Regions from separate parts of the Microbacterium sp. 10L49 genome, predicted to be linked through region 2. Evidence: predicted binding sites of a transcription regulator. Region 2 holds the regulator's gene; each other region holds the start of a gene.
The links. The regulator LexA, encoded in region 2, represses DNA repair genes until DNA is damaged. The targets are predictions, from matches to a motif close to TCGAACANNTGTTCGA.
Positions count from the first base shown of each region.

Region 1: a site for LexA is predicted at 5,732-5,747, ahead of recA (recombinase RecA). Genes of this name have one in related genera too.
Region 3: a site for LexA is predicted at 8,736-8,751, ahead of AC1DCT_RS15755 (HNH endonuclease signature motif containing protein). Genes of this name have one in related genera too.

Region 1 is NZ_JBFTIW010000001.1:836,521-846,384, reverse strand. Features, by position in the region: gene AC1DCT_RS04025 (ribonuclease J) at 1-972, shown strand, start outside; gene AC1DCT_RS04020 (DNA translocase FtsK) at 1,066-3,867, shown strand; gene pgsA (CDP-diacylglycerol--glycerol-3-phosphate 3-phosphatidyltransferase) at 3,867-4,454, shown strand; gene AC1DCT_RS04010 (CinA family protein) at 4,454-4,993, shown strand; gene AC1DCT_RS04005 (helix-turn-helix domain-containing protein) at 5,135-5,443, shown strand; gene AC1DCT_RS04000 (DUF3046 domain-containing protein) at 5,448-5,672, shown strand; gene recA (recombinase RecA) at 5,945-6,997, shown strand; gene AC1DCT_RS03990 (regulatory protein RecX) at 7,026-7,856, shown strand; gene miaB (tRNA (N6-isopentenyl adenosine(37)-C2)-methylthiotransferase MiaB) at 7,955-9,508, shown strand; gene miaA (tRNA (adenosine(37)-N6)-dimethylallyltransferase MiaA) at 9,505-9,864, shown strand, end outside.
Region 2 is NZ_JBFTIW010000002.1:34,447-44,310, reverse strand. Features, by position in the region: gene AC1DCT_RS04820 (S9 family peptidase) at 1-1,810, opposite strand, end outside; gene AC1DCT_RS04815 (methylenetetrahydrofolate reductase) at 1,914-2,924, shown strand; gene metE (5-methyltetrahydropteroyltriglutamate--homocysteine S-methyltransferase) at 2,961-5,282, shown strand; gene lexA (transcriptional repressor LexA) at 5,401-6,087, opposite strand; gene AC1DCT_RS04800 (LysM peptidoglycan-binding domain-containing protein) at 6,410-6,766, shown strand; gene AC1DCT_RS04795 (histidinol-phosphate transaminase) at 6,939-8,024, shown strand; gene hisB (imidazoleglycerol-phosphate dehydratase HisB) at 8,021-8,641, shown strand; gene hisH (imidazole glycerol phosphate synthase subunit HisH) at 8,638-9,288, shown strand; gene priA (bifunctional 1-(5-phosphoribosyl)-5-((5-phosphoribosylamino)methylideneamino)imidazole-4-carboxamide isomerase/phosphoribosylanthranilate isomerase PriA) at 9,399-9,864, shown strand, end outside.
Region 3 is NZ_JBFTIW010000004.1:587,906-597,769, forward strand. Features, by position in the region: gene AC1DCT_RS15725 (IclR family transcriptional regulator) at 24-860, opposite strand; gene dhaK (dihydroxyacetone kinase subunit DhaK) at 1,047-2,042, shown strand; gene dhaL (dihydroxyacetone kinase subunit DhaL) at 2,066-2,704, shown strand; gene ptsP (phosphoenolpyruvate--protein phosphotransferase) at 2,755-5,238, shown strand; gene AC1DCT_RS15745 (HAD-IA family hydrolase) at 5,333-5,983, opposite strand; gene AC1DCT_RS15750 (DUF998 domain-containing protein) at 6,167-7,243, shown strand; gene AC1DCT_RS15755 (HNH endonuclease signature motif containing protein) at 7,400-8,725, opposite strand; gene AC1DCT_RS15760 (aldehyde dehydrogenase family protein) at 9,026-9,864, shown strand, end outside.

The DNA.
Region 1 (9,864 bases), on a different contig from region 2:
GCGAGCTTCTCCAGCCACGTGCACCGCGTGCAGCAGGTCATCGACGCCGCGCACGCGAACGGCCGCCGGGTCGCGTTCCTCGGGCGCTCGATGGTCCGCAACATGACCATCGCGGAGCAGTTGGGCTACCTCAAGGTGCCGGACGGCGTGCTCATCGACTACAAGAAGGCGCGCGACCTTCCCGACGATCAGATCGTCTACATGTCGACCGGATCCCAGGGCGAGCCGATGGCCGTGCTCAGCCGCATGGCGAACCTCGACCACGCGATCGAGCCGGGCCCCGGCGACACGGTGATCCTCGCCTCGAGCCTCATCCCCGGCAACGAGAACGCCGTCTATCGCGTGATCGACGGGCTGACCAAGCTCGGCGCGAACGTCGTGCACAAGGCCAATGCCCGCGTGCACGTCTCGGGCCACGCGGCGGCGGGCGAGCTGATCTACTGCTACAACATCCTCAAGCCGAAGAACGTGCTGCCCGTGCACGGCGAGTACCGGCACCTGATCGCGAACGCGAAGCTCGCGCAGGACACCGGCATCGACGCGGAGCGCACGATCGTCGGCTCCAACGGCACCGTGATCGACCTGAAGGACGGCGTCGCGCGCGTCGCGGGGCAGCTCGACATCGGTTTCGTGTACGTCGACGGCTCCACGGTGGGCGAGATCACCGACGCGGATCTGAAGGACCGGCGCATCCTCGGCGAGGAGGGCTTCGTGTCCGTCATCGTCGTGGTCGACTCCACCACCGGGCGCATCATCTCGGGGCCGGAGATCCACGCGCGCGGCGTGGCGGAGGACGACTCGGTGTTCGAGGATGTCGCGCCGAAGATCGTCGCCGCGCTCAAGGAGGCGGCCGGCAACGGCGTGCGCGACAGCCACGCGCTCTCGCAGATCGTGCGCCGCACGATCGGCCGCTGGGTCAACCAGAAGCTGCGTCGTCGCCCGATGATCGTGCCGCTCGTCATCGAGGCGTGACCGACCCGCATCCTGCGCCTGAATGAGGCCGCAATCCCGCGGAAAGCCGCGTCATTGCGGGCCGATGTCGGTCTGCGGCCGTAGCGTGGACGCATGCCCAGGAGTTCGAATGCGACCAAGAGCGCGGCGGAGAAGCCCTCGCCGCGCAGTCGCTCCACGTCCGGGGCGAAGCCGCGCAGTCAGCCCAAGGCCGCGCCCGCCCCGAGGAAGTATGTCGACGAGCCCGACAAGCCGCCCGTGATGGTGCGCGCCTGGACGGGCCTCGCGCACGGCGTCGGCGGGCTCTTCCGCGCCTTCGGCCTGGAGACGCTGGAGAAGGACCAGCGTCGCGACGGCTTCCCGTTCCTGCTCGTGCTGCTCGCGGTCGCCGGCGCCGTGAACGAGTGGTTCTTCATCGGCAACACGGTCGCGACCAATATCAGCGCCTACTCCGTGGGCGCCCTGATCGGCCGCGCCGCGTTCATCATGCCGGTGCTGCTGCTCCTCCTGGCCGGCTGGCTGTTCCGTCATCCCTCCTCCGTGCACGACAACGGACGGATCGGGATCGGCTTCGGGCTGTTCGTGATCACCCTGGCGGGGTTCTGCCATGTCGCCGGCGGCATGCCGCAGCCGAGACAGGGCATGGTCGCGCTCAGCGCCGCTGGAGGTCTGTTCGGCTGGCTGCTGGGCCAGCCGCTCAGCTACCTGACCTCGATCCCGGCATACATCGTGCTGTCGCTGCTGGCGGCGCTCAGCGTGCTGATCCTCACGAAGACGCCGCCGAACCGCATCGGGCAGCGCCTGGGCGACCTGTACGCGTGGATGTTCGACGCCGAGCGCCCCTCGAAGAACGCCCCCGCCGATGACGCTGCGGCGGTCGACGAGGCGGACAAGGTCGACGACCCGGACGTGCTGCCCTGGTGGCGGCGGAACAAGACGGGCCGCGAAGAGGACCCCGATGGCGGGCTCGGCTCGCAGGATCTCACCGAGCTGCTCACCGCGCAGGACGACACCCCCACCGTCGTGGCGACGCCTGCCTACGATCAGGCCGTCATCAAGGACGACGATCCCTACGATGCGGCCACCGAGGTGCTGACCGACGTGCGCGCCGTCGCAGACTCCCTGGCGGAGCAGCAGAGCACCGCATTGCTCGACGACGGCGACACCGGCGAGCTGGAACTGGCCGGATTCGATGGCTTCGGCACCGATGGTCCCGGCAAGGACGGCCCGCAGGCTCCGGTGGCCCCGTACATCCTGCCCTCGCCCGGCGCGCTCAAGGCGGGCCCGCCGCCGGTGCTGCGCTCCGAGGCCACGGATCGCGTCATCGAGCAGCTCACCAACGTGCTCAGCCAGTTCAACGTGGACGCGAAGGTCACCGGCTTCTCGCGCGGTCCGACAGTGACCCAGTACGAGATCGAGGTCGGGCACGGTGTCAAGGTCGAGAAGATCCTGCAGCTGAGCAACAACTTCGCCTACGCGGTCGCGTCGAACGACGTGCGGATCCTGTCGCCCATCCCCGGCAAGAGTGCGATCGGCATCGAGATCCCGAACGCCGACAAGGAGATGGTGGCGCTCGGAGACGTGCTGCGGTCGCCGGCCGCGCAGAAGAGCACGCATCCGATGACGATCGGCGTCGGCAAGGACGTGGGCGGCAGCATCGTCGTCGCCAACCTCGCCAAGATGCCGCATCTGCTCGTGGCCGGATCCACCGGATCCGGAAAGTCGAGCTTCATCAACTCGATGATCACGAGCCTGCTCATGCGCGCCCGCCCGGCCGACGTGCGCATGGTCCTGATCGATCCGAAGCGCGTGGAGCTCACCAGCTACGCCGGCGTCCCGCACCTCATCACGCCCATCATCACGAACCCCAAGAAGGCCGCAGAGGCGCTGCAGTGGGTCGTGAAGGAGATGGACATGCGGTACGACGACCTCGCGTCGTTCGGCTTCCGCCACATCGATGACTTCAACCGTGCCGTGCGCGCGGGCGAGGTGGTGGTGCCCCCGGGCAGCGAGCGCGTGCTCAAGCCTTACCCGTACCTGCTGGTCGTGGTCGACGAGCTCGCGGATCTGATGATGGTCGCACCGCGTGATGTGGAGGACTCGATCGTCCGCATCACCCAGCTCGCCCGCGCGAGCGGCATTCACCTGGTGCTCGCGACCCAGCGTCCGAGCGTCGACGTCGTCACCGGCCTCATCAAGGCCAACGTGCCGTCGCGCCTCGCGTTCGCCGTGACCAGCGTCACCGACAGCCGCGTGATCCTGGACAGCCCCGGTGCCGACAAGCTGATCGGTCAGGGCGACGCGCTGTTCTCGCCGATGGGCTCGTCCAAGCCCTTCCGGCTGCAGGGCGCCTGGGTCGACGAGAGCGAGATCGACGCGGTCGTCAAGCACGTCACGAGCCAGGCGCGTCCGGAGTACCGGCCCGACGTGGCCGAGGCCGTCGAGGGCAAGAAGAAGGAGGTCGATGAGGACATCGGCGACGACCTCGAACTTCTCCTCGCCGCGGCCGAGCTCATCGTCTCCTCGCAGTTCGGCTCGACGTCGATGCTGCAGCGCAAGCTGCGCGTCGGCTTCGCCAAGGCGGGGCGGCTCATGGACCTGCTCGAATCCCGTGAGATCGTCGGCCCTTCCGAGGGGTCCAAAGCCCGTGACGTCCTGGTCACCACCGAGCAGCTGCCCGGGGTGCTGGCCAAGCTGCGCGGCGAGGATCCGCCCTCCGCGCACGCGGCTCCGACCGCCGCCGCGCCCATGCCTGCGGCTGGGGTGCCACCGCATCCCGCCGCTCCGGCGCCCGCGGCGTCCTACGGCTCCGACGACCGCTACGGCGAGGATCCGCTCGAGGCGCAGTACCGCGGGCTTCCTGAGGTCGAGGCGGAGACCGATGAGGACGCCTGGGGTCTGACGGGGCGCGACTGATGGCGATCCCGCGGCAGCTGCCGAACGCGATCACCGTCGCGCGCATCCCTCTCGCCGTCGTCTTCTTCGTGCTCCTGCTGCTCGGCGGGACGAATGGAATCACGCAGCCCGTGCTGAGGTGGGTCGCGGCGGGGCTGTTCATCCTGGCGATCTCGACCGACTGGGTGGACGGCTACCTCGCCCGCAGATACGACCTGGTCAGCGATTTCGGCAAGCTCTGGGATCCGATCGCCGACAAGCTGCTCACCGGAGCGGGCTTCATCGGTCTCGCGATCCTCGGCGAGGTGTGGTGGTGGCTGGTGCTCGTCATCCTGGTGCGGGAGTGGGGCATCACCGTGCACCGCTTCATGATCGTCAAGGAGCACGTCGTCGCCGCCGCATGGATGGGCAAGATCAAGACGACGGTGCAGGCCGTCGCGCTGTCCTGGGCGCTGCTGCCGCTGCATGTCTGGATCGGACTGCCGGCGTGGTCGATCACGACCACCGTGCTGATGGTGATCGCGCTCATCCTGACGATCCTGAGCGGCATCGACTACGTCGTGGCGCAGGTGCGCGGATCCCGCACGGACCGGGGCTCGGTGTCCTGATGTCCGATGCGACGGGTCGCGCCGCGGCCGCCGTGCTCGATGCGCTGCGTGAGCGCGGGATGACGCTGGCCGTCGCCGAGTCGCTCACCGGTGGGGCTCTGTCCGCGGCGCTCGTGGCGACCCCGGGAGCATCGGACGTGCTCAACGGGGCGGTCGTCGCCTACGCCACGCCGATCAAGTCCTCCGTGCTGGGAGTGGATCCGCTCCTGCTCGCCGCACACGGTCCCGTGGATCCGGAGGTGGCTCAGCAGATGGCGGCAGGCGTCCGCACCGCATTGGCGGTGGATGGGCGCGCAGCGGACGTGGGCGTCTCGACGACCGGTGTCGCCGGGCCCACGCCGCAGGGCGGCAAGCCGGTCGGTACGGTGCACGTCGGGGTGAGTGTGGCGGAGCGCGCGACCAGCCGGGCGTTCAGCTTCGGGGGAGATCGATCCGCGATCCGCGCGGCCGCGGTGCAGGCGGCTCTGGAACTGCTCCTCGACGTGGTGATCGGGACGGGAATCGATGCCGCCGCGCCCGGTCGGGATGACCGGGAATAGAGTGCTTCTCGACGAAGTTGAGTCGAGTGTGCTCACATTCAACGCACAGAACGAAACAGTAGTGTCGAACCTGACAGGTCGGGTTAGACTGACCATCCGATCCGGCGCTTGGGGCCGGGCGATGGGGGAGAGGAGGTCCCGATGATTCTCGTACGACAGGAGATCGGTGACGTGCTGCGGGACTTCCGTCTGCAGAAGGGGCGCACGCTCCGCCAGGTCGCGGGCAAGGCGTCCGTCGCGCTCGGATACCTCAGCGAGGTCGAGCGCGGACAGAAGGAGGCCTCCAGCGAGATCCTCGCCTCGGTGGCCGAAGCGCTCGACGTGCCCATCTCCACCATCATGCGCGAGGTCGGCGACAGGATCGCCGAGCTCGAGGGCCTGCAGGTCATCCCCGACGTCGTCCCCGACGAACTGGTGGCCTCGGTCGAGTCCGAGCTGTCGCTGCGCTGACGGGATGCGACGCAGCGAGTTCCTCCGGGCGGTCGATGCCGAGTTCGGATCCCGTGGCGGCGCCCTCGTCGAGGACCTCGTGCTGAGGGCCGTCGGCGGTCGTACCGCCGCTCAGGCTCTGGAAGCCGGCGTCCCCCCGCGGGATGTGTGGCTGGCGCTGTGCGCGGAGATGGACGTGCCTGAATCGCGCCGATACGGCGCGGGTCGGCTCGAGCCCCGGCGGCGCTGACTCCGGTCGGATCCGGCCGCGTGGTGTTCGATCCATTCCTCGTTCTCCTCGGCGTGTCGTCGAAGACATGTTCGAGATGCGCGTATCGTCCTGCACAGATGATCTCGTGAGCAGGTTCTGCACGGTTCCCGCGGACTCCGACTGAATGTCGGTGGCTCCTCCTAGCGTGTTGGACATGACCACGAGGTCATACGCCTTGTCGGAGAGCTCGCCCCACCCGGGGCGGCCGCGACAGCCTACAGGCGGCAGTTCACGACACGAAGGAGCACCCCATGCCCTCTCCCGCAGACCGCGAGAAGTCCCTCGAGACCGCCCTCGCCCAGATCGACAAGCAGTTCGGAAAGGGCTCGGTCATGCGGCTGGGCAGCGATGAGCGCGCTCCCGTGGCGGTCATCCCCACCGGATCCATCGCGCTCGACGTCGCGCTCGGCGTCGGCGGACTGCCGAGGGGGCGCATCGTCGAGATCTACGGCCCGGAGTCCTCGGGTAAGACCACGCTGACCCTGCACGCGATCGCCAACGCCCAGCGTGCCGGCGGCATCGCCGCTTTCGTGGACGCGGAGCACGCCCTCGACCCCGAGTACGCCAAGAAGCTCGGCGTCGACATCGACGCGCTGCTCGTCTCCCAGCCCGACACCGGTGAGCAGGCGCTCGAGATCGCGGACATGCTGGTGCGCTCGGGGGCCATCGATCTCATCGTCATCGACTCCGTGGCCGCTCTCGTGCCGCGTGCGGAGATCGAGGGCGAGATGGGCGACTCGCACGTCGGCCTGCAGGCGCGACTGATGTCCCAGGCGCTGCGCAAGCTCACGGGTGGCCTGAACCAGACCAACACCACGATGATCTTCATCAACCAGCTGCGCGAGAAGATCGGCGTGTTCTTCGGCTCGCCGGAGACCACCGCGGGCGGCAAGGCGCTGAAGTTCTACGCATCGGTCCGTCTCGACATCCGCCGCATCGAGACGCTGAAGGACGGCACCGAGGCGGTCGGAAACCGCACCAGGGTCAAGGTCGTGAAGAACAAGATGGCCCCGCCGTTCAAGCAGGCCGAGTTCGACATCCTCTACGGCGTCGGCATCTCCCGCGAGGGCAGCCTGATCGACTTCGGCGTGGACCACGGCATCGTGAAGAAGTCCGGCGCCTGGTACACCTACGACGGCGACCAGCTCGGCCAGGGCAAGGAGAACGCTCGCAACTTCCTGCTCAAGAACCCCGACATCGCCGAGACGATCGAGACGCAGATCAAGCAGAAGCTGGGCATCGGTGGTGTAGCGGCCGCTGCTCCGACGGCGTCCGACGAGCTGGCGCAGCGGCGTCCGGCCTGACCGCGAAGCTCGGCGACCGGGGTGATCCGTGAGCGATGAGAGGGGCGGGGCATCGTCCGAGGACGAGCGCCTCGCCCCCGTGATCCCGTTGTTCGGTGGGCGCGGTGCGGGGGCCGACGGAGCACGCCCGCGCCCGGCGAGCTCGACACCCGCCACTCCGCCCACGGCGGCGGAGTGGCGGTCGACCTGGGCGGAGGAATCCGCGGCGGAGCGTCGGGGGCCCAGCTCCCGGCATCCGGCCGCCGCGGCTCTGGCTCCAGGAGAGGCGAGGGCGTCCGAGCGCGCGGCGTTCTCGCCCGACCGACGAGGATTGCGTGCCGTCGGTCGGCACAGCACGGGGGACGCTTCGACCCCGAACGATCCGATCCCCGACGCGAGTGAGCTGCTGGTGCGCAAGCTCCGCTCCAAGCAGCTCTCCAGCAGGGAAGCGCGAGACGTGCTACGAGAGAACGGCGTCCCGGCCGACGAGCGCGAGCTCCTGGTCGAGCAGTTCGAGCAGCGCGGGTATCTCGATGACGCGTCCCTGGCCGAGCTCCTCGTGACCTCGGGGTCTGAGCGCAAGGGACAGGGACGCGTGGCGATCGCTCGCACGCTCAGTCAGCGCGGCATTCCGAGGGAGATCGCCGACGAGGCGCTGTCCGTCCTGGACGACGATGACGCCGAGCGGGCGCTCGACTACGCGCGGTCAAAGGTGGCGGGGCTGCGTCGCTACGACGAGGGGACCGCCGTCCGCCGGCTCGTCGGGCAGCTGTCCCGTCGCGGGTACGGCGGGAGCGTGGCATTGACGGCGGCGCGCACGGCCTGGCGTGAGACGCAGCGCGGTTCGGGCGTCGGGCGGGTGCGGTTCGAAGAGAGCTGAGCCCGGCGGCTGAGCCCCGGGTACGGTGTCGACGCGGGAATCTCCGCGCCGAACGGCGGGGCTCGTTCCCGCCAGGCGAAAGTAGAATGGCAGGCACTATGACCATTCCCCTCTCAGAGCCCACGCTCATCGCGCCCTCCGCCGCGGCGCTCGATGAGGCCGGGCAGCGGCGCACCTATGAGGTGCGCACCTTCGGATGCCAGATGAACGTGCACGACTCCGAGCGTCTGTCGGGCTCGCTGGAGAGTGCCGGCTACGTCCGCGCCGCCGTCGACGACGAGGCGGACATCGTCATCATCAACACCTGCGCGGTGCGCGACAACGCCGCGGGCAAGCTCTATGGCACGCTGGGGCATCTGAAGAGCCGCAAGGACAAGCACGCCGGCATGCAGATCGCCGTCGGCGGCTGCCTGGCGCAGATGGACAAGCAGGCCGTGCTCGACAAGGCGCCCTGGGTCGACGTGGTCTTCGGCACCCACAACATGGGGTCCCTTCCGGGGCTGCTCGAGCGCGCTCGCCACAACGGCGAGGCCGAGCTCGAGATCCTCGAGGCGCTCGAGGTCTTCCCGTCCACGCTGCCGACCCGCCGTGATTCGGCGCACAGCGGCTGGGTGTCGATCTCGGTGGGGTGCAACAACACCTGCACCTTCTGCATCGTGCCCAGTCTGCGTGGCAAGGAGAAGGACCGCCGCCCCGGCGACATCCTCAACGAGATCCGCCTGCTCGTCGAGGACGGCGCGATCGAGGTCACCCTACTCGGGCAGAACGTGAACTCCTACGGCGTCGAGTTCGGCGACCGCGAGGCGTTCGGCAAACTGCTGCGCGCCGCCGGCGAGATCGAGGGCCTGGAGCGGATCCGCTTCACCAGTCCGCACCCGGCCGCCTTCACCGACGACGTGATCGACGCGATGGCGGAGACGCCGAGCGTCATGCCGCAGCTGCACATGCCGCTGCAGTCCGGCAGTGACCGCATTCTGCGCACGATGCGCCGTTCTTACCGCAGCGAGAAGTTCCTCGGGATCCTCGACCGCGTGCGCGCCAAGATCCCGAACGCGGCGATCACGACCGACATCATCGTCGGCTTCCCCGGCGAGACCGAGGAGGACTTCGAGGACACGATGCGCGTGGTCGAGCAGGCCCGCTTCGCGAGCGCGTTCACGTTCCAGTACTCGATCCGCGAGGGCACACCCGCCGCGACCATGGCGGACCAGGTCCCCAAGGAGGTCGTGCAGGCCCGCTACGAGCGGCTGATCGCCCTGCAGGAGCGGATCTCGCTGGAGGAGAACCAGAAGCAGCTCGACCGCGAGGTCGAGGTCGTGGTCTCCGTGGGCGAGGGCAAGAAGGATGCAGAGACGCACCGGCTCACCGGCCGTGCGCAGGACAACCGCCTGGTGCACTTCGAACTGCCGGAGGGCTCGGAGCGCCCGCGTCCGGGCGACGTCGTGACCGTGACGATCACGCACGCGGCACCGTTCCATCTGCTCGCGGATGCGGTCGACGGCGCGCCGCTGCGGATCCGCCGCACGCGCGGCGGCGATGCCTGGGACCGCGCGCAGTCGGAGTCGTGCGCGGTGCCGGCCGCGCCCGCAGCCGCCGGCGGGGCGCCGCGCGCGGTGTCGCTGGGGCTGCCGACGCTCCGCGCCGGAGTGTGAGCGCACCGGGCGGAGTGTCGGTCCCTGAGCCGGGCGAAGAGTCCGCCGACAGCGCTCCACGTCTGTGGGCGATCGTGGGTGCGACCGGCACGGGTAAGAGCGACCTGTCGCTGGACCTCGCACACGCGCTGGAGGCGCGCGGACGGCGCGCGGAGATCGTCAACGCCGACGCGATGCAGCTCTACCGCGGTATGGACATCGGCACCGCAAAGCTCCCGGTCAGCGAGCGGCGGGGGATCCCGCATCACCTCTTCGACGTGCTCGAGGTCACCGAGGACGCGGCGGTGGCCTGGTATCAACCGCATGCGCGCAGCGCGATCGAACAGATCCATTCCGGCGGCGCGGATGCGATCCTC
Region 2 (9,864 bases):
GCCCCTCGCCCTCGAACAGCACGTACTCGTGCGGCACTCCGCGGGCGGCGAGTGCGTCGCGGATCGCCTCGGATTGCGAAGGCGGCACGACCGCGTCTTCCGAGCCCTGCAGGATCAGCACCGGCACGTCGATGCGATCCGCGTGCGTGAGCGGGGAACGGTCGATGTAGGTCTGCTCCGCCTCCGGCAGCGGGCCGACAAGACCGTCGAGGTAGTAGCGCTCGAAGTCGTGCGTCTCCTCGGCCAGAAGCCGCAGATCCACGACGCCGTACCGGTCGAGGCCGGCGGCGAACACCCCGCCGCGCACCAGGGCCGACAGCACCGTCCATCCGCCGGCCGAACCCCCGCGGATCGCGATGCGGGTCGGATCCGCGACGCCCGCATCGGCGAGGCCCTGCGCGGCAGCCAGCACATCGTCCACGTCGACGACGCCCCATTGGCCGTCGAGGCGCTCCCGGTACGCGCGCCCGTACCCGGTCGAGCCGCCGTAGTTCACCTCGAGCACGCCGATGCCGCGGCTCGTGAAGTACGTGATCCAGCCCGCCTGCGCGCCGGACGTGTGGGCGGTGGGTCCGCCGTGCACGTGCACGACGTAGGGCGGCAGCGCGCGCGGATCCGCGTCGACATCGGGGTTCGCCGGGGCGTGGTCGAACGCGTGCACGGGGCCGTGCGGCCCGTCGAAGGTCACGGGACGCGCCCCGGGGACCCAGGCCGGATCCACGGGGTCTCCGCCGCGGATCGCGTGCACGGTGCCTGCATCGACGTCCAACTCCCACAGGCCGGGTGCGACCTGCGCGCCCTGTCCGGTGACCAGCGCGCGGGAACCGAGGGAGTCCTCCAGGCTCAGGTCGCCGCTGAACGGCACGTCGAGCTCGCGGAGGAGCGTGCCGTCGGCATCGAGCAGCACGAGCGCATCGGATCCGTTCGTGCGGACGGCGAGGATCCTGCCGTCATCGAGCACCCGGAACCAGCGCTGCCCGAGCACCCACAGGCCGCCGCCGGTGTCGGCGTCGACGAAGGGCGAGTCCTCCCTGATGGCGGGAGGCGTCGGGATCGGGGGCGCCGGCTGCACGGGGATCCGCGCGCGGTGAAGATTCCAGCGACCGCTCGCATCGTCGGCGAACAGCACCTCGTCGTCGGAGAGCCACTCGGGCTGCAGTGCGGCGCGCGCGGGAATCGTGGAGCGGGCTCCCGTCGCGAGGTCCACCGCGAAGGCGATCGCGCGCTCCCACGGCATCTTGCGCTCGTCCCAGGCGACGAACGCGAGCCGCGCACCGTCGGGGGAGAGCGCCGGGTGCGCGAAGAAGCCGTTGCCGCTGAGGACCATGGTGACGGCCGCGTCGTCGTCCGCCGCGGATCCGTCCAGCGGGATCTCCACGATCGCGCGCTGGTGCGGGTCGGGGCGCAGGTCCTCGCGCACCGCGAACAGGCGGCCCTGCTGCACCAGGAGCCCTCCGTAGCGCGGGCCCGCCGCGGTCAGCGGCACAGGCGCCGTCGCGCCGAGATCCAGGCGGTGCACACGCTGGTCCTCGCCGTCGACGAAGAGCAGGGTTCCGTCCTCGGCCACCGTCCACGCGCCGCCGCCGTATTCGTGCACGCGCGAACGGGCGTTCCACGGCGCGCGCAGCACCTCGTGCACGGCGCCAGCGGCGTCCCGGTGCATCACACGCATCCGTCCGCGCTCCTGCGGCACCGACTCGCTCCACCAGATCCCGCCCGCGGCGTACCGGGCGCCGTCGATCCTCGTGCCGGCGACGGCGAGGCCGGCGGCGGACAGCGGAGAGGGCCAGGATCCGTGCGGAGTGCTCATGGCCCGAGCCTAGAAGAGCGCGAGCCGACACATGGTGAAACACAGCATGCGTCGCATCGCGGCGCCGCCTAGCGTGGGGTGACCGCCACGACCCTGGAGAGAGATGTCCTTCGACGCGCCGCCGTTCGCCCCCGCCGGGGTCGCTCAGCCGCGCGTGCCGCTCTCCTTCGAGCTGTATCCGCCGCGCACTACCGCCCCGATCGAGGCGCTGCACGAGACGATCCAGCAGCTGGCCACGGCCGCGCCGAGGTTCATCTCCGTGACCTACGGCGCCGGCGGGTCCGTCGGGGGACGTTCGCTCGACGTGCTGCGCTACATCCGCGAGCACACCTCGGTCGAGCCGCTCGCGCATCTCACCTGCGTCGGCAACACGTATGCCGGAGCCTCGCGGCTGATCCGGGAGTTCCTCGACGCCGGGATCCTCAGTTTCCTCGCCCTGCGCGGCGACCCGCCGCTCGACGAGAGCGAGCCGTTCCTCGGGGATCTGGAGAGCTCGGCGCAGCTCGTGCAGCTCATCGACCGGGCGCAGGCCGAGCGCGCGCCGTACCAGGAGCGACCGATCCCCGGCGTTCCGCGAGCCGTGCAGGTGACGCCGCGACGCAAGGTGAGCATCGCCGTGGCCGCCTACCCCAACGGGCATCCGCGTTCGACCTATCGCAACCAGGACATCGACGCGCTGCTGGCCAAGCAGGCCGCGGGGGCGACCCTCGCGATCACGCAGCTGTTCTTCCACCCCGACGACTACTTCGCGTTCGTGGAGCGCGCACGTCGCGCCGGGGTCACGATCCCGATCCTGCCGGGCATCATGCCGATCACCTCGCCCGCGCGCCTGCGCCGTGTGCTGGAGCTCAGCGGCGAGGAGCTTCCCGCCGAACTGTCCATCGCCCTCGAGGTCGAGCCGACGGCCGAGGGCCGCACCGAGATCGGCGTCGCGCATGCGGTGTCGCTCGTGCGAGAGCTGGTGGACGGCGGCGCGCCGGGCGTGCACCTGTACGCGTTCAACCAGCACCGCACCGTGCTGGATGTGCTCGAGGGGGCCGGCGTGCTGCCCGAGCGCAGCGCCGTCTCTCCGCAGGGCATCCCGCAGTTCGCAGATTCCCGCGGCGCGCACTAGGCCGCTTCCTTCCCCCTTCCGTCAGAGAGGACCGTCATGACCGCATTCCCCGAGGGCACCATCCTGGGCTACCCGCGCATCGGCCGCCGCCGTGAGCTCAAGAAGGCCGTCGAGGCGTTCTGGGCCGGACGGATCGATGAGGCCGAGCTCGAGCGCACCACCGCTGAGCTGCGCGCGACGACGCGCGAGCGCCTCGCCGAGCAGGGCCTGGGTCGCGCCGACTCGGCGATCCCCGAGTCCTTCTCGTACTACGACCAGGTGCTCGATGCCGCCGTCACCGTGGGCGCGATCCCCGCTCGTTTCGAAGACCTTCGGTCCGCCGACGGCACGATCGGCCTGCCGGCGTACTTCACCATCGCCCGCGGCGAGGGAGAGCGTGCGCCGCTCGAGATGACCAAGTGGTTCGACACGAACTACCACTACCTCGTACCCGAGATCGGACCGGACACCGCCTTCTCGCTCTCCAGCGACCGCATCGTGCGTCAGGTGCAGGAAGCGGCGCAGGCCGGCTTCCGCACCCGCCCCGTGATCGTCGGCCCCGTCACCTTCCTCGCGCTCGCCAAGGCGGCTGACGAGGCCCCGGAGGGCTTCGACCCGCTGTCCCGCCTGGACGACCTGGTCCCGGTCTACGCCGAGCTGCTCGGTGCGCTCAAGGCCGCCGGCGCCGAGTGGCTGCAGCTGGACGAGCCCGCCCTGGTGAGCGAGTCGCTGCCGTCGTCCGTCTCCGAACTCGGCGCCGCCGCCTCGCGCGCCTACGCGGTTCTCGGCGGCCTCGCCGAGCGTCCGGCGATCTTCGTCGCCGCGCCCTACGCCGCGCTCGACGCGAACCTCGCCGTCCTCGCCGCGGCTCCGATCGAGGCCATCGGTCTCGACCTCGTGCGCGGCACCGTGCCCGCCGCTGTTCCGGGACTCGCCGACAAGGTTCTGGTCGGAGGCGTGATCGACGGGCACAACATCTGGCGGGGCGACCTGGCCGCAGCCTTCGACACGCTCGAGGCACTGCGCGACCTCGGTGCGGCCGGTGTGTCCGCGTCGACCTCCACGTCGCTGCAGCACGTGCCGCACGACGTCGAGGACGAGTCGAAGCTCGACGCCCGCCTGGTGAACTGGCTCGCCTTCGCCGACCAGAAGGTCGCGCAGGTCACCACCCTCGCGAAGGGTCTCTCCGAGGGCCGCGCCGCGATCGCCGTGGAGCTCGACGCCGCCTCCGCCGCTCTGACCGACCGGCTCGGCGCGCCCGGCGTGCGCGTGGACGCCGTCCGTGCCCGCACCGCCGCACTGACCGCCACGGACTTCGACCGCGGCGACTACGACGCCCGGGTGGCTGCGCAGTCGATCGCGCTCGATCTGCCCGCGCTTCCGCTCACCACGATCGGGTCCTTCCCGCAGACCGGCGAGATCCGCCGCGCCCGCGCGCAGTTCACCAAGGGCGAGATCACGGCGGATGAGTACGACGGCTTCCTCCGCGAGGAGATCGGCCGCGTCGTGACGCTGCAGGAGGAACTGGGCCTGGACGTGCTCGTGCACGGCGAGCCCGAGCGCAACGACATGGTGCAGTACTTCGCCGAGAACCTCGACGGCTTCGACGTCACCGAGAACGGCTGGGTGCAGTCCTACGGATCCCGTGCCACCCGCCCGTCGATCCTCTGGGGCGATGTCTCGCGGCCGGCCCCGATCACGGTCGAGTGGTCGCAGTACGCGCAGTCGCTCACGGCGAAGCCCATGAAGGGGATGCTGACGGGTCCGGTGACGATCCTGGCCTGGTCGTTCGTCCGCGACGACCAGCCGCTCGCCGAGACCGCCAACCAGGTGGCTCTTGCGCTGCGCGACGAGATCGCGGACCTGGAGGCCGCCGGCATCGGCGTCATCCAGGTCGACGAGCCGGCGCTGCGCGAGCTCCTGCCTCTCAAGCAGGCCGACCAGCCCGCGTACCTGGACTGGTCCGTCGGCTCCTTCCGCCTCTCCACCGCGGGCGCCGAGACGGCGACGCAGGTGCACACCCACCTCTGCTACTCGGAGTTCGGCGTCGTCATCGACGCGATCAAGGCGCTGGACGCCGACGTGACCTCGATCGAGGCCGCGCGCAGCCGCATGGAGGTCGTCACCGACATCGCTGCGTCGGGCTTCGACCACGGCATCGGACCGGGCGTCTACGACATCCACTCGCCGCGCATCCCCGACGCGTCCGAGGTGGAGACGCTCCTGCGCCGTGCCGTCGAGGAGATCCCCACGCGGCAGCTCTGGGTCAACCCGGACTGCGGTCTGAAGACCCGCGGCTACGAGGAGACCAACGCCTCGCTGCGCAACATCGTCGAGGCCACGCGCCGCGTCCGCGAGGACGTGTCGGTCGCGGTCTGACCTTCCCGCACCGGGCTTCATCGAGGCCCCCTCGCAAGCGCCGAGGCCCCCACCCAGATACGGATCTGAGAGGGGGCCTCGGTACGCAGAGGGGGCTTCGACGTGGAAGGGGCGGGAATCAGACCGCGCGCAGCACCGCTACGACCTTGCCGAGCACCGTCGCATCGTCGCCGAGGATCGGTTCGAATGCGCTGTTGCGGGGGAGCAGCCACACGTGGCCATCGCGACGGCGGAACGTCTTCACCGTGGCTTCGCCGTCGAGCATCGCGGCGACGATCTCGCCGTTCTCCGCCGTGCCCTGAGAGCGCACGACGACCCAGTCGCCGTCGCAGATGGCCGCGTCGATCATCGACTCGCCAGAGACCTTCAGCATGAACAGATCGCCCTTGCCGACGAGCTGACGGGGGAGCGGGAAGATCTCCTCGACCTGCTGCTCGGCGGTGATCGGCACACCGGCGGCGATCCGGCCCACGAGGGGCACGAGTGCCGCGTCGCCGACGGACGGGGCCGTATCGGCGGGATTCTCGGTGGATGTGCCGGGAAGGTCGATCAGGACCTCCATGGCCCGGGTCTTGCCGGCATCGCGACGCAGATAGCCGCTGAGCTCGAGCTGGCCGAGCTGATGCGTCACGCTGCTGAGGGACTTGAGGCCGACGGCGTCGCCGATCTCGCGCATGCTCGGCGGGTAGCCGTGCCGCGCGATCGAGGTCTGGATGACCTCGAGGATCGCCATCTGCTTCGCACTGAGGCTCTTGCGGCGCCGTGTCCGCGGGACCTCGGGGCCGGGGGTCGCACCGTCGCTCATGCCATCTCCTTCGTGTGCGTCGTGCCCTCGCGGATCGGTGGGATCGGCATGGATTCGCGGGCGGCGATTCGAATGTCGGTGGTCCGTGATGGGGTCTTCGTATCGAAACCGTATCCGAGATCGGGCCGGAATCGATAGATCTGTTCGAGCGTGTCGGCAAGTCTTCGGAACCGATATTCGAAGAAGTCTTGACAGATGTTCGAACTCGAAAGTAGTTTCGGTACGTAGGTTCGCCTCTCCAGAGGCCCGGATTCGAAGATTCTCATCAGAGGATGCGGATCCGGGGAGAGGCGGACCGACACAGACACTGAGGAGAAGCACCATGAGCAGCATCACCTTCGCCGGTCAGGTACCCGCCACGCGACTGCGGATCACCGCACGCGGCCGGCGCGTGCTCGCGGCGCTGGTCGCGCTCCCGGTGGCCGGAACGATCGCGTTCGCGGCGCTGAGCAGCGGATCCGCGCTCGCCTCCGGGGAGCAGACGACGGGCAACACCTTCGCGACCGTCACGGTGCAGCCCGGCGACACCCTGTGGTCGATCGCGGGCGAGATCGCGCCGAATGCCGACCCGCGCGACGTGGTCGCCGAGATCTCGAAGCTGAACCTCGTCGACGGAGGTGTGATCGAGGTCGGACAGCACCTGGCGATCCCGGCACGGTACGGATCGACCGGGCGCTGATCCCGTCCTTCGAAGCAGCTCGGCAACCCTGCGTCGGCGCAACTCGGCAACCGTACTTCGGCGTCGCTCAGCAACCGTACTTCGGCGTCGCTCAGCAACCGTACTTCGGCGTCGCTCAGCAACCGCGGTCATCTGTGCCACGCACCACAGCGCGGCCGCCTAGCATGGCAGGGTGACTGTCTCGCTCGACGATTTACCCCTTCGCGACGATCTCCGTGGGCTGCGGCCCTATGGCGCCCCGCAGGCTCCGCTGCCCGTGGCGCTGAACGTGAACGAGAACACGCATCCGGTGCCGGAGCAGGTCGCGAGCGACATCCTCGACGACATCGCCGTGGCGCTGCGTGACGTCAACCGCTATCCGGATCGTGAGTTCACAGAGCTCCGTGAGGCGTTCGCCGGCTACCTCGGCCATGACCTCACCGCCGCGAACATCTGGGCCGGTAACGGCTCGAACGAGGTGCTGCAGCACATCCTGCAGGCGTTCGCCGGTCCCGGTCGCACCGTGTTCGGGTTCGCCCCGACCTATTCCATGTACCCGCTGCTCACTCAGGGCACGGGGGCTTCCTGGATCGCCGGTACCCGCCACCCCGACTACGAGCTCACCGTCGACGAGGCGGTGGCACAGGTCGTGGAGCACGACCCCGACGTCATCCTGCTGTGCGCGCCGAACAACCCCACCGGCACTCCGCTCCGGCTCGACGTGATCGAGGCGGTGTACGAGGCGGCGCGCGGCATCGTGATCGTGGACGAGGCCTACCAGGAGTTCGCCCCGAAGGATTCGCCGTCGGCGCTGACGCTGCTGCAGGGACGTCCGCGGCTCGCCGTCTCCCGCACCATGAGCAAGGCCTTCGCCTTCGCCGGAGCGCGGGTCGGCTACCTCGCGGCGGATCCGGCATTCATCGACGCACTGCGTCTCGTGCGCCTGCCGTACCACCTGAGCGCCCTCACCCAGGCGGCGGCGGTCGCGGCCCTGCGCAATGCGCCGATCATGCTCGCGATGGTCGACGAGATCGTCGCGCAGCGCGATCGGATCTCGGCCACGCTCGAGGCCCTCGGCTACACGCCGCACCCGTCCTGGTCGAACTTCGTGCTGTTCGGCGGCGTCGCGGACCCGGCGGCAACGTGGCGCGCTCTGTATGACAAGGGCGTGTTGATCCGCGATGTCGGCATCCCGAACCACCTGCGCGTCACGGCCGGCACAGAGGCCGAGACCACCGCATTCCTGGACGCCCTCGCCTCGATAGGATCGGCCTCATGACCGCTGAGACCCCTGTTGCGGCCCGGACCGCGCGTCGCACCCGCTCCACGTCCGAGTCGACGATCGAGCTCGAGCTCAACCTCGACGGCACGGGTCAGAGCCACATCGACACCTCGGTCCCGTTCTTCGACCACCTGCTGACGGCGTTCGCGAAGCACTCGCTGACGGATCTTACGGTGCGCGCCTCGGGCGACATCCACATCGATGCGCACCACACGGTGGAGGACGTCGCGATCGTGCTCGGTCAGGCGATCCGCGAGGCGCTGGGCGACAAGAGCGGCATCTCCCGCTACGGCGACGCTCTCGTGCCCCTCGACGAAGCGCTCGTGCAGGCGGTCGTCGACATCTCGGGTCGGCCCTATCTCGTTCACGAGGGCGAGCCGGCGGGCTACGAGCACCACCTGATCGGCGGCCACTTCACGGGATCCCTCGTCCGTCACGTCTTCGAAGCGATCGCGTACAACGCGGCGCTCACCGTGCACGTGCGCGTGATCAGCGGTCGCGACCCGCACCACATCGCCGAAGCCGAGTTCAAGGCGTTCGCGCGCGCGTTCCGTCAGGCCAAGTCGCTGGACCCGCTGGTGGTCGGCGTGCCCTCCACCAAGGGCGCGCTGTGACCGCCCAGGCAGAGGGTCGCCGTCCGACCGTCGCGGTCTTCGACTACGGATCCGGCAATGTGCACTCCGCCGTGAAGGCGCTGATCCGCGCCGGCGCGGACGCGGAGCTCACCGGCGATCGCACCGCGGCGCTCGAGGCCGACGGGCTCGTCGTCCCGGGCGTCGGCGCGTTCGCGGCCGTCCGCGAGGCGCTGGCCGCGCACGGCGGTGACGAGATCATCGAACGGCGCCTGGCCGGCGGTCGTCCTGTTCTGGGCATCTGCGTGGGCATGCAGGTGCTGTTCGCCGGCGGTGTCGAGCGCGGCGCCGAGGTCGACGGCCTCGGGGAGTGGCCCGGCATCGTCACCGAGCTGGACGCGCCGGTGCTGCCGCACATGGGCTGGAACACTGTGGAGCCCGACCCGGACAGCGTCCTGTTCCGGGGGATCGAGCACGAACGCTTCTACTTCGTGCACTCGTTCGCCGCGCAGACGTGGGAGCTCGACGTCATGCCGCCGTTCCCGCAGCCGCGGCTCACCTGGGCCGAGCATGGCTCGCGATTCCTCGCCGCGGTCGAGAACGGACCGCTGTCCGCGACCCAGTTCCACCCGGAGAAGTCCGGCGAGGCCGGCATCCAGCTGCTGCGCAACTGGATCTCCACGCTCTGACCCCCTCCTCGGAGTGTGACGGCGGGGGATTGGTGCCCCGCACGCACCCGGACTACTCTCTTCTCGTGCCGCGCCCGAAGAGCGCAGCGCACCGTGACCCGAAGGACGACATGAACGAGTTCGCGCAGTCCCCCTCCCTGACCCTGCTCCCGGCGGTGGACGTCGCCGGCGGCCAGGCCGTGCGCCTGACGCAGGGCGAGGCCGGAAGCGAGACCAGCTACGGCGATCCGCTCGATGCCGCCGCCGAGTGGGTGGACCAGGGCGCCGAGTGGATCCACCTCGTCGACCTCGATGCCGCGTTCGGCCGCGGCAGCAACACGACGATCCTGCGCCGCGTGATCAAGCAGTTCCGCAGCGTCAACGTGGAGCTCTCCGGCGGGATCCGCGACGACGCGAGCCTCGAGGCGGCGCTGGAGTCGGGCGCGTCACGTATCAATCTCGGCACCGCGGCGCTGGAGAACCCCGAGTGGGCCGCCGACGTCATCGCGCGCTATGGCGATGCCGTGGCAGTGGGCCTGGACGTGCGCGGCACAACACTCGCCGCCCGTGGCTGGACCAAGGAGGGCGGAGACCTCT
Region 3 (9,864 bases), on a different contig from region 2:
CTCCTCCAAACCGGGGGAACCGGTCAGTCGTCGGCGGGCGCGATGCGCGGGGGCCAGGCCGTGGCGCCGAGCTCGCGGGAGATGTTGCGGGCCGTGTCGCGCAGCGCGTGCAGCACCGCGTCGGGTGCAGGGCCATCTGCCGTGGGGTACACCACGGCCACGGCCGCGACGATGTCGCCTCGGGAGTCGGCGACGGGGGAGGCGAGCGACGACTCGCCCAGCACGGCCTCGTCGACCTCGGTTGCGAAGCCGTGCTCGGCGATCGCGGGAAGGCCGGCCGCGAGCACCGCGGGATGCGTGACGGTGTCGCCGGTCAGGCTCCGCAGCGGGCCTGAGAACACGGCCCGCTGGAATCCGAGGTCGTGCGCGAGCAGCACCTTGCCCATGGCCGAGGCGTGCGCCGGCAGCGCCGCACCGGTCTCCAGCATCTGGGGGCTGTCATCGGGGCGAAGCACGTGGTGGATCACGAGCACCTCGGCGAAGTGCGGGGCGCCGAGCCGCACGGCCATGCCGGTGCGCCGCGCGAGCTCCTGGGTCCAGCGCATCGAACGCGCCCGCACATCGAGGGAGTCGAGGTAGACGCTGCTGAGCTTCAGCAGGGTCGGGCCCAGCATGTACCGCTGGCCGCCGCGCTCCTTGGCGACGAGCCCGTGCTCGCGCAGCGACGACACGATGCCGTGCACGGTCGACGGCGGCAGCTGCAAGGCAGTCGCGAGATCCGTGATGCCGAGGTGGCGGGAGCCCTGCAGCAGCTCGAGCACCTTCGCGGCGCGATCGATCGCCTGGATCATCGGTGCGGTTCCCTCCTCGACGGCAGCGGCGACGACGGTGCGGATCCGGATCTCTTGACAATCCGACATCCTCAACGCATATTCGACATTAACGAAAAGTATTCCGATTCTGGAGTGCAGTCGCCCGTGACGCAAGAGGTTCCGACCTCGGGTCTCGGCACGCCCCCGGATGCGGATCCGTCGGGATCCCGACCGTCGCGGAATGCTGGTCGGATCGCAATGGTGCTGGTGGAACTGCAACGAGGAGGTCGCAGGATGAAGAAGCTCATCAACGCCCCGGAGGACGTGCTCGCGGAGTCGCTGCGCGGGCTCGCGCTCGCGCATCCGGAGCTCGAGGTCGACCTGGCGAACCGCGTGATCCTGCGCGCGACACGCAAGGACGAGGGCAAGGTCGCGCTGCTGAGCGGCGGTGGATCCGGACACGAGCCGCTGCACGGCGGATTCGTCGGGACCGGCATGCTCGACGCCGCCTGCGCCGGAGAGGTCTTCACCTCGCCCACGCCCGATCAGATGCAGGTCGCCACGAAGGCGATCGACCGCGGCGCGGGCGTGCTGCACATCGTGAAGAACTACACCGGCGACGTGATGAACTTCGAGATGGGCGCCGAGCTCGCCGCCATGGACGGCATCGACGTGCGCTCGGTCGTGGTGGACGACGACGTCGCCGTGCAGGACTCGCTCTACACGGCGGGCCGCCGCGGTGTCGGCCTCACGGTGCTGCTCGAGAAGATCGTGGGCGCCGCGGCCGAGGAGGGGCAGGATCTCGCCGCCGTGGCCGATCTCGCCGCGCGGGTGAACGGCCAGGGGCGGTCCATGGGCATGGCGCTGACGAGCTGCACCGTGCCGGCCGCGGGCAAGCCCACGTTCGACCTGCCCGACGATCAGATGGAGATCGGCATCGGCATCCACGGCGAGCCCGGCCGCCACCGCGTTCCGCTCGCGCCCGCCAAGGACATCGCGGCGCAGTTGGTCGAGCCGATCCTCGCCGATCTGGATTTCACCGGATCCCCGGCGATCGTGATGCTCAACGGCATGGGGGCGTCGCCGCTCATCGAGCTGTACCTGATGTACGGCGAGGTCGCGACGCTGCTGGAGAAGGCCGGCGTGACGGTCGCCCGCAACCTCGTCGGCAACTACATCACGTCGCTGGACATGGCCGGGTGCTCGGTCACCCTGCTCAAGGCCGACGACGAGCTCATCCGGCTGTGGGACGCGCCCGTCGTCACCCCCGGCCTGCGCTGGGGCGCCTGAACCTCTCGAAGGAGAACATCTGCATGTCGAACACCATCCCGCTCGCCGCTCTCGTCGACTGGCTGCACCGCTTCCGTGACGCCGTCGTCGCGCAGCGCGACTGGCTCACCGAACTCGACTCCGCGATCGGCGACGCCGACCACGGCGCGAACATGGCCCGCGGCATGAACGCGGTGGTCGAGAAGGTCGACCAGGCCGCGCCCGCGGCGGCGGACGAACTGTTCAAGACCGTCGGCATGACGCTGGTGTCGACCGTGGGCGGGGCGAGCGGGCCGCTGTACGGCACGTTCTTCCTGCGGATCGGAGCGACGCTGGGCGCGGTGACGGACGTGGAGCCGTCGGCGCTGGCCGCGGGTCTGCGTGCGGGCCTGGAGGGCATCGTCGCGCGGGGCAAAGCGGAGGCGGGCGACAAGACGCTCTTCGACGCGGTGGCTCCGGCGATCGACGCGATGGACGCGGCACTCGTCGACGGGAAGTCCGCGGGAGAGGCGGCGGCGACGGCGGCCGTCGCCGCCGCGGCCGGGCGCGATGCCACGATCGACCTCGTCGCGCGCAAGGGCAGGGCCAGCTATCTGGGGGAGCGCAGCGCCGGGCACATGGATCCTGGATCCGCGTCGGCGACGCTGCTGTTCGAGACGCTCGCCGCGGCCGTCGCGGACTGACGGATCGATCTCATGCGTGCTGACGCTCGCGGGGTACGGGGGCCGGATCGATGAGCACCACCGGGATCGTCGCCGTCTCGCACAGCATGCGCCTCGCCGAGGCCGCCCGGGAACTCGCGGCGCAGATGGTGCCCGGTGGCGCTGTGCCGATCGCGCTCGCCGCGGGGGCCGGGACGGATGCGGACGGCGTGCCGATTCTCGGCACGGATGCGACGCGGGTCGCGGCGGCGATCGACGAGCTCGCGAGCTCGTGCGACGGCGTGCTGGTGCTGATGGATCTCGGATCCGCGGTGATGAGCGCCGAGTTCGCCCTCGAGCTGCGCGCGAGCGAGGTTCCGGTGCGGCTCGCGTCGGCGCCGTTCGTGGAGGGGTTGCTCGCGGCCGCGGTGGCGGCGGCGCAGGGGGCGTCGTTGGGCGAGGTCGCGGCGGAGGCGAACGGCGCGCTGATCGCGAAGTCGGCGCAGCTTTCGGACGAGCCGCAGGCTCCGGTCGGGTCGGGGGGCCCTGTGCTCGATGAGAGCGTGCTCGATGAGAGCGTGCCGGGACCTGCGGTCTCGCGGCCGGGGGAGAGGGCGCGCACGGTCGTCGTGCGCAACCCCGCAGGGGTGCATGCGCGTCCCGCCGCGATGATCGCGCAGGCGGCCGCCGGGGCGGAGTTGCGACTGCGGCGCCTGCCGGGCGGAGACCCGGTTCCCGCATCGAGCATGATGCGGCTGCTCGCCTTCGGTGCTCGCCCTGGCGACGAGGTGCAGTTGGAGGGGGATCCTGTCGCCGTGGAGCGCGTGGCGGCGCTGTTCGAGGACGGCTTCGGCGAGCTGGAAGGGGTGCCGGCATCGACCGCGGCCGGGGTGCCGGCGACCCCGCACCCGGAGCCGGGGTCGCCCCCGGAGCCGGGCTCGACGCTGCACGGCCTCGGGGTGAGCCCGGGGCGCGCGATCGCCCCGGTCGCCCGACTGGGCACGGTGATCGCCGAGCCTGCCGCCGCCGAGGCGGTGCCCGCCGCCGATCGCGACGCCGAAGCCGAGCGGGTCGCACCCGCTGCGGCGGAGGTCGTCGCCGCGCTCCGCCAGAGCGCGACCCTTGCCGATGGCGAGGTCGCCCAGATCCTCGAGGCGACCGCCCTGCTGGCCGCCGACCCCGATTTCGCCGCGGGAGCGGCCGCCCGAGTGCGCGCGGACGGGGTGACGGCCGCCCGTGCGGTCTGGGACGAGGCGGCAGACCAGGAACAGCTGCTGCAGGGCCTGGGCGGGCGGATGGCGGAGCGTGCGGTCGATGTGCGCAGCGTCCGCGACCGCATCGTGGCCCGGCTGACCGGACAGGAGCTCCCGGGGATCCCGGACCGGGCGGACCCGTTCGTGCTCGTCGCCCGGGACCTCGCGCCGGCCGAGACGGCGACGCTGGGCCGCAGCGCGTGCGTCGGGCTCGTCACCGAGGAGGGCGGGCCGACCTCGCACACGGCGATCCTCGCCCGTGCGCTCGGCATCCCCGCGGTCGTCGGGGTCGCTGATGCGACCGGCATCACGGCGGGGACCGTCGTGCTCGTGGACGGCGGAGCGGGGACCGTGCAGCTCGACCCGCCCGCGGATGAGCAGAGCACCGCAGCCGAGGAGATCCCCGCGTTCGACGGCGCCGGGGTGCTCGCCGACGGCACGGCGATCCCGCTGCTGGCCAATGTCGGCGGTGCGGCCGACGCCGCCGCCGCGGCCGACGCCGGCGCGCAGGGCATCGGCCTGTTCCGCACGGAGTTCTGCTTCCTCGACCGCCCCGAAGAGCCGACGGTCGCCGAGCAGGTCACCGCCTACCGCGGCGTGCTCGCACCGTTCGCGGGGCGCACGGTCGTCGTGCGCACGCTCGACGCCGGATCCGACAAGCCGCTGCCGTTCGCGATCACCGCCGACGAGGAGAACCCGGCTCTGGGCGTGCGCGGATTGCGCGTCGCTCGTGCGCATCCGGCGCTGCTCGCCCACCAGCTCGCGGCGATCGCGGAGGCGGGAGCTGCCGAGAGCGCGGAGCTGGAGGTGATGGCGCCGATGGTCGCGACGGTCGACGAGGCCCGCGACTTCGCGACGGCCTGCCGGGCCGCGGGCATCGCGCGGGCGGGCATCATGATCGAGACCCCCGCCGCCGCGCTCCTGGCGGCGGAGCTGCTCGCCGTGGTCGACTTCGTGAGCCTGGGCACCAACGACCTCACCCAGTACACGATGGCCGCGGATCGGCTGTCGGCGACGCTCGGCGCGCTCAATGACCCGTGGCAGCCGGCGGTCCTGCGGCTCATCGGCATGGTTGGCGCGGCCGGGCACGCGGTCGGCAAGCCGGTGGGGGTGTGCGGCGAGGCCGCAGGGGATCCCGCCCTCGCCCTGGTGCTCGTCGGCCTCGGCGTCACCAGCCTGTCGATGACGCCGCGATCCCTCACCCGGGTGTCCGCGCGACTGAGGACGGTGACGGCGGAGGACTGCCGCCGTGCGGCCGCCGCGGCGCTCGGATCCGCGACCGCCGTCGAGGCGCGCGCCGCCGTGGCCGCGGTGCTGGGCTGAGGCCGCGTGAGCGTTTCAAAGCGCTCAAATGGCGGCAGATCGGGGCGAGATGGAGCCACTTGCGCGCTTTGAAACAGGGCGCGGTGGCCAGTCGTCAGTCGACCGTGAGCGCGAACCCGTCGCCGTCCGCGGACACCGTCACGTGCGTCAGGTCGGCGACGACCGCGTCCGGGGCGTGCACCGCGGATCCCGCGCCGACGCCGATCACGCGCATCCCCGCCGCCTGAGCGGCCTGGATTCCGGCCTCGGAATCCTCGAAGACGATGCAGTCCGCGGGATCCACCCCGAGCCGGGCCGCGCCGAGCAGGAAGCCCTCCGGATCCGGCTTCGACGCACTCACGTGCTCGGCGGTGACCAGGCCAGCCGGCACGTCGAGCTCGGCGGCACCCATGCGGGCGCGCATGAGCCGGTCGTCGGCCGAGGTGACGATCGCGTGCGGGAAGGGTGCGAGGGCGTTCAGGAATGCGGCGGCGCCCGGCACCTCGATCACTCCGTCCACGTCGCCGCTCTCGCGCTCGAGCATCTCCTGGTTCTCGGCGAGGTTCGCCTCGTGCGGACGGTCCGGCAGCATGATCGCCATGCTCTGGTGCCCCTGGCGTCCGTGCACCACGCTGAGCACGAAGTCGGGGTCGAGTCCGTGCGGCTCCGCCCAGGCCAGCCACAGCCGCTCCACGACCGCCGTCGAGTCGACGAGTGTGCCGTCCATGTCGAGCAGGGCGGCGCGGGCGTGGAAGGTCTGGGTCATGCTCCCAGGGTAGTGGCGGGCTCCGCGCCGGCGACCCGCGGGCGCCTGCTCCGCCCGACCGCGAGCACGGGGCAGCTCGGCCATAGGGTGGACGTGACAAGGGAGGGCGGCGCGATGCGAGCCGAGTGGGACCGACTGATCACCTGGATACGCGACGCGCGCGCTTTGGCGACGCTGCGCCAGATGCGCGAGACCGACGCGCTGCTGACAGGGGCGATCGCCTTCGTGCTGGGGTTCCTCGTGGCGTTCGCGATCTTCTGGAACCGCACCCTGTCGATCACCGGCCCCTGGTCCGTCGGCGCGGTCGCTGCGATCGGCGGCGCTGCCGTGGCTGTACTGAGCTTCACCGCCGGCCGCATCGGGCTGCGCATGGAAGCGGTCGAAGCGCCCGAGAAGCAGGATCCGAGCGCCGCGAACGACGGCTTCGCGATCCCCGGGCAGAAGCTGCGCTGGTACGAGCTCGTCGCGATATCCCTCGCACATGGTGCGGTCGCGCTGCTCGCGTTGTTCGGACTCGCCGCGCTGCTCGAGGCGAGCTTCCGCGACGCCCCGGTCTTCCCCTTCCCCGGTGCCATTCTCGTCGCGGTCGCGCTCGCCCTCACCGCCTATGTCTGCTACCTCAGCGCGGCTGCGCTCAGCCCCACCTCGATCTCGCTGATCCTCGCGATCTTCCTTGTGATCGGCGCTCTCACCGCCATGCTCGAGGCGACGGATCCGCACTGGTGGCGTGACAACCTCTCCGCTCTGGGCATGTCGAGCAACGCCTCCTCGCCCGCGTTCAACAGCACCCTCATCGTGGCGGGCGTGATGGTCACCACGATCGCCCGCTATGCCACGGCGGCGCTGCCCGTGCCGGAGCCGAGGGATGAGCGCGGGCGCACGATCGTGCGGGTCGCCCTGATCCTGATCGGGCTCTTCCTCGCCTGTGTGGGGATCTTCCCTGTGGATCGCTTCTTCCTCCTGCACAACACGGTCGCGACGGGCATGGCGGTCTGCTTCGCCGCGGTCGTGATCGCGCTTCCCTGGCTGCTGCGACGGATCTCGCGAGTGTTCGTGGTGCTGGGCTGGGTGTTCGTGCTGGTGATCGCGCTGCTCGGAGTGTTCTTCGCGACCGGCTACTACAACCTCACCGCGGTCGAGCTCGTCGCCGCCGTGCTGATCTTCAGCTGGATCATCGTGTTCCTGCGTACCGCGGGCGCCGACCACGGACCGTGGGATGCCGAGCGCGTCGTCCGCGCCCAGGCCGCCGCCCGGAGCTGAGCAACATTCGCGACAGGGAAGGTGCGAACCGAACGGGCTCGGGGGCGTCCCCTTCGCGCGATGAGTGTCACCCTAAGGACGCGCCATCGTGGATGCTCTAAGCGTTGCGCCGGGCGATTTTGGAGCGGCGCCGCGAGCACGCGAGCTCCGCCCTGATCAGAAGGGTGGTGGGTCGTTCGTGCGGAATCCTGTCGGGGTGATGACTTGGACGGTCCTGTTCTCGCGGTTCCGGTAGATCATCCGGGTGCGATGTCGTCGGACGTGGTCGGCGGGGCATAGCGGTCGCAGGTTGCTCGTGTTGGTGGGTCCGCCTCGGGTCCACGGGTGGTCGTGGTCGAGGTCGGCGTCGAGGGCGAGCCGATCGCAGCCGTCTCTCGCGCAGGTCCCGTGCTGCAGGACCAGCCAGTCCCGCTGCGCCTTCGTGGGCCGATACGTGCGCCGATCCAAGTCCAAGACGATGCCGCGGACCGGATCCGTGATCACCCGCCGGAACCCGGTCGCGTCCAGGAACGCCTGCCGTGCGGTGACGGGGTCGATCGGACCGTGCCCGACCAGCTGCGCCTCCGTGCCCGAGGCGACCGGGTTGCCCAGGAACGCTGTCGACGGCACTGCCGTCACGGTCTCACCGGTGACGAGTCCGATCGGTACGGTCACGAACACCGTCGTCTTCACCGCCTGCTCGGAACCGACACCCATCAGCCAGTCGCAGAGCAGGTCGGCGCGGACCTGATCCCTGGTGCGGCCCTCGCGGCGGTCTTTCTGCAGATGCTTCGCGGTCGAGGTGAGGCGTCGCTTGATCGCAACCGCCTTCACCGTCGGGATCAGGACTGTCAACCAGGACATACCGTCACCGGCGTCTTCCACGACCACCCGCCGGTCCACCATCCCGCGGGCGTGTTTGCGCTCAGACGGGGTGGGGTCGAGCCGGTCGGTGAGGATCGTCACCCGGCGCCGGAAGGTGCTGATGGGCAGGTGCAACGCCCACCTCGCCGCGGTCTCATCGATCAACGCGATCGCATCCGCCGCGTACTGCCGGACAGTCGGGTCGGCCCCGATCGGAGCCTGCAACCGCAACACCGCCGAGACGGCGGCCTCCACGAACCGCAACGACACGAACCCGTCCCGGGCGTGCTCCCACAACGGCAGGCACTCCGCCGCGGTCGACGCGGTGCATTCCAGCGAGCGGGCCTCGTTCTCCGAGATCTGCAACCGCACCGCCACATCGAAGAACACCGACCGGCGGGCATGATCCGCATCCTGAGCGCCGTCGCCGATGGTGTAGATCTCCGGGTGCCGGCGAGCAAGGTCCACGACCTCCACGATGCGCTCCGCGCGCCGCACCGCCCGCTGATTCAGCTCGACATCATCCTCCTGCAACCCATCCAGGATCCGCGCGGCGATGAACGTCTCGTCCACCACGACCACCGGAGGAGCATCGGCAACAGCCGGCTCCTCGAACAGTGCAGCGGTGGAGTGTTCCATTCCCCAAGTCTAGCAATTATGTTCGAAATACGGAAGAGCTAATCCGCCAGTTCCCCCGGGAAATCGCGGCCTGAGACGCTGCGCCGAGCCCGTTCGAGAGGCGACGGGTCCGGCATCGTCGGGGCGCGGAGCATGACGAATGCTTGCAGTGGGACGGTATTGACGCTTTGTGCGGGAACGGGCGCGTGGAGATCCCTTCGCGGCTGGACGAGCGCCGTGCACTGCATGACAAGTCGCGGCGAGCCACCCCGTCGACAATGGGAGCATCGACCGTCGTCCGCACACTCGAAGGAGAGACCGATGACCGACACGTCCGCTGTGTCCGCGCTGCTCGACCGCATTCAGGCGCCCGAGGGGGCCGGCCGCGACATCCCCGATGCCGCCACGCGTGAGATCATCGGCCGCGCTCCCGTGCAGACCGCCGCCGACCTCGATGACGCCATCGCCCGCGCCAAGGCCGCGCAGCCCGCCTGGGAGGCACTCGGCCATGCGAAGCGGAGCGAACTGCTGCTCGCCGCGGCCGATGCGATCGACGCGAATGCGGAGGCGCTCGCGCAGCTGCTCTCCCGTGAGCAGGGCAAGCCGCTGAACGGCCCGAACGCCCGGTTCGAAGTGGGGGCGTGCACGGCGTGGCTGCGCACCAACGCGACGACGGTGCTGGAGCCCGAAGTGCTCGTCGACGACGAGAATCTGCACGCCGAGCTGGTCTACAAGCCCGCCGGCGTCGTGGGTGCGATCGGGCCGTGGAACTGGCCGTTGATGATCACCATCTGGCAGATCGGCCCGTCGCTGCGGATGGGGAACACCGTGGTCGCCAAGCCCAGCGAGTACACGCCGCTGAGCGTGCTGGCTCTGCTGTCGGTCATGAACGAGGTGCTGCCGGCCGACGTGCTGATCGGCATCTCCGGCGACCGCGAGGTCGGCGCGGGGATCGCGTCGCACCCCGACATCGACAAGATCATGTTCACCGGATCCACGGCCACCGGCCGCAAGATCATCGAGAGTTCCGCCGGCAACCTCGCGCGGCTCACGCTCGAGCTCGGCGGCAACGACGCGGGCATCGTGCTTCCCGGCACGGATCCGGCCGTGATCGCCGAGGACCTGTTCTGGGGTGCGTTCATCAACACGGGCCAGACCTG